DNA from 2 places in the Mesorhizobium sp. RCAM 05104 genome. Region 2 is predicted to be linked to the other one. Evidence: riboswitches for the same ligand, from Rfam matches in the RefSeq annotation. Region 2 holds a riboswitch; the other holds the start of a gene.
What was found. A riboswitch is a leader RNA that binds a small molecule or an ion and turns the genes downstream of it on or off. The one in region 2 is predicted to bind S-adenosylmethionine.
Positions count from the first base shown of each region.

Region 1: linked by a shared signal. The riboswitch ahead of AC56QP_RS14035 (O-succinylhomoserine sulfhydrylase) and the one ahead of metX (homoserine O-acetyltransferase MetX) in region 2 are both predicted to bind S-adenosylmethionine.

Region 1 covers NZ_CM185033.1:2,834,647-2,838,054, reverse strand. Annotated here, with positions in the region: gene AC56QP_RS14040 (ceramide glucosyltransferase) at 1-1,100, shown strand, start outside; gene AC56QP_RS14035 (O-succinylhomoserine sulfhydrylase) at 1,110-2,297, opposite strand; SAM riboswitch at 2,355-2,432, opposite strand; gene AC56QP_RS14030 (2'-deoxycytidine 5'-triphosphate deaminase) at 2,571-3,408, shown strand, end outside.
Region 2 covers NZ_CM185033.1:4,552,064-4,555,471, reverse strand. Annotated here, with positions in the region: gene AC56QP_RS22340 (prephenate/arogenate dehydrogenase family protein) at 1-189, opposite strand, end outside; gene hisC (histidinol-phosphate transaminase) at 196-1,305, opposite strand; SAM riboswitch at 1,441-1,518, shown strand; gene metX (homoserine O-acetyltransferase MetX) at 1,639-2,808, shown strand; gene metW (methionine biosynthesis protein MetW) at 2,805-3,408, shown strand, end outside; gene AC56QP_RS22320 (Stf0 family sulfotransferase) at 3,368-3,408, shown strand, end outside.

The DNA.
Region 1 (3,408 bases), 1.7 Mb from region 2:
ACCTCGCCAGCATCGTGTTCGCCGCTTCGCGTCTGAAGCGACGCCGCGTCATCGCAGCGCCGGCTGGCAAGTCACAGCCGGTGTCGATCGTCGTGCCGTCGCGTGGCGTCGAGCCGTTCACGCACGAGACCCTGGAGCGCGCCTTCTCGCTCGACTGGCCGCGCTACGAACTGATCTTCTGCGTCGCCCAGGCCGATGATCCGGTGGTCGGATTGATCCGCGCCGCCATCGCCCGTTTTCCGGCGGTGCCGGCCCGCCTGTTGTTCGGCGACGACCGCGTCAGCGCCAATCCGAAGCTCAACAATTGCGTCAAGGGTTGGGAAGCGGCGCGCCACGACTGGGTCATCCTGGCCGATTCCAACGTGTTGATGCCTGGAGATTACGTTCAGCACCTGATGGCGGCCTGGCGGCCGGACACCGGCCTTGTCTGCTCGACGCCGATCGGCTCGCGGCCGGACGGCTTCTGGGCCGAAGTCGAATGTGCCTTCCTCAACACGCTGCAGGCGCGCTGGCAATATGCCGGCGAGGCGCTGGGCCTTGGTTTTGCCCAGGGCAAGAGCATGTTGTGGAACAAGCCGATGCTCGACGCCAGTGGCGGCATCCGCGCCCTGGCCGCCGAAATCGCCGAGGACGCTGCGGCGACCAAGCTGGTCAACGGCCTCGGCCTGCGCGTCAATCTCGTCGCCTCGCCCTTCGAGCAGCCGCTCGGCCGGCGCACGCTCGGCGAAATCTGGTCGCGCCAGGCGCGTTGGGCGCGCCTGCGCCGTGTCACCTTCCCGCTGTTCTTCGCGCCCGAGATCCTGACTGGCGCGGCGGTGCCGCTGGTGCTTGCGCTGGTTGCGGCGGCAAGCACCGGCTTCAGCCTGCCGCTGACCTGCATCGCCGTGCTGGCAGCCTTCTATCTTCCGGAATGCGCCCTGGCCTCGGCCAAGGGCTGGTACCTGTCGCCCCGCATGATCGCGGCGATGGTGGTGCGCGACATGATCCTGCCGGTGATGTGGGCACGCGGCTGGCTCGGCGGCGCCGTCGACTGGCGCGGTAACGCGATGACCATTGGCACCAAGGCGGCCGAACTGGAAGAGACGCCGTCGAGCGCCTGAAGGCCTCTGTTACTTGGCCTTCAGTGCCTGCGCGATATCCTCGAGCAGATCGTCTGTATCCTCCAGGCCGACCGAAAGCCTGAGCGTGCCAGGCCCGATGCCGAGTTCCGCGCGGGCTTCGTCGCTCAAATTCTTGTGCGTCGTGGTCGCCGGATGGGTGATCAGGCTCTTGGCGTCGCCGAGATTGTTGGAGATCAGCACGATGTCGAGCGCGTTCTGCAAGGCGAAGGCCACCTGCTTGCCGCCCTTGACGTCGAGGCAGATCAGCGTCGAGCCCCCCGACATCTGCTTCTTGACGATATCGGCCTGTGGGTGGTCGGCCCGGCCGGGATAGATGACGCGCGCGATCTGCGGCTGTTCGGCGAGGAAGTCGGCGATCTTGCCGGCGCTCTCCGTTTGCTGGCGCACGCGCAGCGGCAGCGTCTCCAAGCCCTTCAGCAGCGTCCAGGCATTGAACGGCGACAGGCTGGGGCCGGTGTGGCGGAAATAGTCGTGCAGGTTCTCGTCGATCCACTTCTTGTCCGACAGGATGACGCCGCCAAGGCATCGTCCTTGGCCGTCAATGTGCTTGGTCGCCGAATAGACGACGATATGCGCGCCAAGCTGCAAGGGTTTCTGCTGCAAGGGGGTGGCGAAGACATTGTCGACGACGAGCCGCGCGCCGATAGAATTGGCGAGTGCGGCAACAGCGGCGATGTCGACCACTTCCAGCGTCGGGTTGGTCGGGCTTTCCAGGAAGAACAGCTTGGTATTCGGCCTGACCGCTTTTTCCCAGTTGGCGATGTCGGTGCCGTCGACCAGCGTTGCCTCGATGCCGTATCGAGGCGCCAGGGTCTCGACCACCCAGCGGCAGGAGCCGAAAAGCGCGCGCGCCGCCACGATATGGTCGCCGGCCTTGACGCTGCACAGAAGGGCAGCGGTCACCGCCGCCATGCCCGACGCGGTGGCGCGCGCATCCTCGGCGCCTTCCAGCGCACACATGCGCTTTTCGAACATGTCGACTGTCGGATTGGCGTAGCGCGAATAGATGAAGCCCGGCTCCTCGCCCTTGAAGCGGGCTTCGGCGGCCTGCGCCGTCTCATAGACATAACCCTGGGTGAGGTACATCGCCTCGGAGGTCTCGCCGAATTGAGAACGCAGGGTTCCGGCGTGTACGAGGGCTGTCTGAGGTTTCCAGTTGCGCTTCTTGGTGCTCATCGTTCTTGTTCCAGACACAAAAAAACCGGCCGCGAAAGTCGCAACCGGTCCATACGGCCTTGCGGCCCGACGGTCCTTTAGCGACTTGTTTAACGTGGCTGCAAGCCGACCGGCCAAATCACCACGGGATAACGACCCTTTAGACCCGCGCCACGCTTGCGTCAATTGCCGGCTTGATTAAGAGGTTTGTACCAAGCAGCTTCCGCGAAAGTGTTCCACGGTTTTGCGGCAAGAACCTGCGACAAGAAAAACGTCTGGCCTAGGAGTGGAGCCTTGCGGCAGACAGGCATTCTTCCCGATCAGGACATTTCGGCGCTGTTCCAGTCCGGTGCGCTGAAGTCGGCGCGCGCGCTCGATGCCGATCAGATCCAGCCCGCCAGCCTTGATCTGAGGCTCGGCGACAAGGCATGGCGGGTACGGGCCTCCTTCCTGCCTGGTCCCGGCCACAAGGTTTCGGAAAAGCTCGACCGGCTGAAGTTGCACGAGATTGATCTTGCCGACGGCGCGGTGCTGGAAACCGGCTGCGTCTATATCGTGCCGCTGCTCGAAAGCCTTGCGCTGCCGGCGGAGATTTCGGCTTCGGCCAATCCGAAGAGCTCGACCGGGCGGCTCGACATCTTCACCCGTGTCATGACCGACCGTGGCCACGAGTTCGACAAGATCGCCGCCGGCTATCATGGGCCGCTGTACCTGGAAGTCAGCCCGCGCACCTTCCCGATCGTTGCGCGCACCGGCTCGCGGCTGTCGCAGATCCGCTTCCGTATCGGCAATGCGCTGCTGTCGGAAGCCGAGCTGCATGAATTGCATCGCGCCGAGATGCTGGTCGCCACCGAGCCGCCGAATATTTCCGGTGGCGGCATCGCACTGTCGATCGACCTCAATGGCGATGAAAATGGTCTGGTCGGCTATCGCGGCAAGCATCACACCGGTCTTGTCGATGTCGACAAGCGCGCCGCGCAGGAGGTCGTCGATTTCTGGGAGCCGATCCACAAGAGTGGCGCCGGCGAACTGGTGCTCGATCCCGACGAGTTCTACATCCTCGTCAGCCAGGAGGCGGTGCATGTGCCACCGCTCTATGCCGCCGAGATGACGCCGTTCGATCCGCTGGTCG
Region 2 (3,408 bases):
CGCCTCTTTCGCGTCGGTGGTGTAGGAATCGCCTAGCCCAAGCTCTTGCGCCCGCGCCAGCGTCGCCGTGCTGCGGGTCGAGATGGCGACGTGACCGGCCAGCCCCTCGCGGCGGATGACGCGGGCCAGCGACGAGCCGATCAGGCCGATGCCGACCAGCGCGATCTTCTCAAACATCGGTGATGCCATGGTGCTCTAGCTTTTCAGGAATGTCGTGAGTGCGGCGACAACGCCGCGATTGGCCTCTTCGGTGCCGATGGTCATGCGCAGCGCGTTGGGAAAGCCATAGCCGGAAACGCGCCGCAAGATATAGCCGCGCGCGGTGAGATAGTCGTCCGCCGCCGCTGCGGAGTGTTTCTGGTCGTCGGGAAAATGGATGAGGACGAAATTGCCGACGCTGGGCGTCACCCGCAACCCAAGCCCCGTCATCTGTTCGCTGACCCAGGCCAGCCAGGTCTCGTTGTGCGCGACGCTGCGCTCGACATGGGCGCGGTCGCGGATCGCCGCGATGCCGGCCTCGATCGCCGTTGCATTGACGTTGAAGGGGCCACGCACACGATTGATGGCGTCGACGATGTGCATCGGCGCGTACATCCAGCCGATCCGCGCCCCGCCAAGACCGATCTTGGAGAAGGTACGGGTCATCACGACGTTCTCGGCGCTGCCGACCAGCTCGATGCCGGCTTCATAGTCGTTGCGGCGGACATATTCGGCGTAAGCCGCGTCGAGCACCAGCAGCACATGCCTGGGCAGGCCGGCATGCAGGCGGCGCACCTCCTGGAACGGCACATAGGTGCCGGTCGGATTGTTGGGATTGGCGAGGAACACGATTTTCGTGCGCGGCGTGACGGCGGCCAGGATGGCATCGATGTCGGCGCGCTCATCGGTCTCCTTGACCGCCACCGGGACGGCACCTGCCGACTGGATATAGATCTTGTAGACCATGAAGGCGTGTTCGGTGAAGATCGCCTCGTCGCCGGGCGCCAGATAGGTCTGCGCCAGCAGGCCCAGAATCTCGTCGGAACCGTTGGAACAGATGATGTTCTGTGCGTTGAGGCCATGCACCTCGGCGATCGCTTCGCGCAGCCGCCTGGCGGTGCCGTCGGGATAGATGTCGAGCTTTCCGGCAATCTCCCGCGCGGCTTCGATCGCCTTCGGCGAGGGCCCAAGCGGATTCTCGTTCGACGACAGCTTGTAGACCTTGGCGACGCCGGCCGGCGCCGTGCTCTTGCCCGGCACATAGGCGTCGATGTCCATGATGCCCGCGCGCGGGGTTGGACGTGCCTGATCCGGTGTCTGCTTCATTTCGAGATATCCATCGAGAAAGGCTCCCGGCGGGAGCCGCAGCGGAAATACAAGCCATGACCGGCAATGTCGAGAGGTGGCGGTGGTGCCAGTGGCCGGCATTGACGGCAAGGCGGGCGAGTTCTAGAAGGGCAGCGACAGTTCCGTGGTGATTTGGCCGGTCGGCTTGCAGCCACGTTAAACAATTCGCTAAAGGGCCGTTTGCGTGACGTAACCGGCTTTGCGAAGGCATTGCCGGTTTTTTATTGTCCGCGACCGGGCGGATGAGCGCATCGGCCCGAAAATCGGCAGCGATTTTTCGAAAAGCATGATGCGGAATGGTAGAGAGATGTGATGGCCGCTCTGCGCGCTGGAAAGACCAACAACGAGGCCGACCAACCGTCGAGCCCAGTGTTGCGTTTTGGACCTGACAAGCCGCTCAAGCTCGACGCCGGCACGCTGCTGTCGCCGTTCCAGATCGCCTACCAGACCTATGGCACGCTCAATGACGCGCGTTCCAATGCCATCCTCGTCTGCCACGCGCTGACCGGCGACCAGCACGTCGCCAACACCAATCCGGTGACCGGCAAGCCGGGCTGGTGGGAAGTGCTGATCGGCCCGGGCAAGATCATCGACACCAACCGCTTCTTCGTCATCTGCTCGAACGTCATCGGCGGCTGCCTGGGCTCCACCGGCCCAGCCTCGACCAATCCCGCCACCGGCAAGCCCTATGGGCTCGACCTGCCGATCATCACCATCCGCGACATGGTGCGCGCGCAGCAGATGCTGATCGACCATTTCGGCATCGAAAAGCTGTTTTGCGTGCTCGGCGGCTCGATGGGCGGCATGCAGGTGCTGCAATGGGCGTCGAGCTATCCGGAGCGCGTCTTCTCGGCACTGCCGATCGCCACCGGCGCCCGCCATTCCTCGCAGAACATCGCCTTCCATGAGGTTGGCCGGCAAGCGGTGATGGCCGATCCGGACTGGCATGGCGGCAAATATTTCGACTATGGCAAACGCCCGGAAAAGGGGCTGGCGGTGGCACGCATGGCCGCCCATATCACCTATCTGTCGGAAGCCGCCCTGCACCGGAAATTCGGCCGCAATCTGCAGGACCGCGAAGCGCTCACCTTCGGCTTCGATGCCGACTTCCAGATCGAAAGCTATCTGCGCCATCAGGGCATGACCTTCGTCGACCGCTTCGACGCCAATTCCTATCTCTACATGACTCGGTCGATGGACTATTTCGACCTCGCTGCCGACCATGGCGGTCGATTGGCCGATGCTTTCGCCGGCACGAAAACCCGCTTCTGCCTGGTGTCCTTCACCTCGGACTGGCTGTTTCCGACGGAGGAGAGCCGCTCGATCGTGCACGCGCTCAACGCCGCCGGCGCATCGGTGTCCTTCGTCGAGATCGAGACCGACCGTGGCCACGACGCCTTCCTGCTCGACGAGCCGGAGCTGTTTGCAGCCATCAACGGCTTCATCGGTTCTGCGGCACGGGCGAGAGGGCTCGCATCATGAGCGTCAACCGCGACCAGCGTGTCGACCTCGAGGTCGTCGCCAACCTCATCCCGCCGCAGTCTCGTGTGCTCGACGTCGGTTCGGGCGACGGCTCGCTGCTCGAACTGCTGCAGGACACCAAGCAGGTCGACGGCCGTGGACTCGAACTGTCGCAGCGCGGCGTCAACGAATGCGTGGCGCGCGGCCTCTCGGTCATCCAGGGCGATGCGGACAAGGATCTCCAGTTCTATCCCGACAAGGGCTTTGACTTCGTCGTGCTGTCGCAGACGCTGCAGGCCACCCGCAACCCGAAGCTGGTGCTCGACGAACTGCTCAGGATCGGCAATCGGGCGATCGTGTCCTTCCCCAATTTCGGCCACTGGCGGGTGCGCCTGTCACTGTTCCTCAACGGCCGCATGCCGGTGACCAAGGACCTGCCCTATTCCTGGTACGACACGCCCAACATCCACTTCTGCACCATCCGCGACTTCGTCAACCTGTGCGACGAGCTTGGCGCGACGGTGGAAAAGGCAACCGCGCTCGACGCCAACGGCCAGAAGATCGGTCTGTCGATGCCGTGGTGGTTCTGGAATTTCTTCGGCCAGCAGGCGGTGTTTTTGC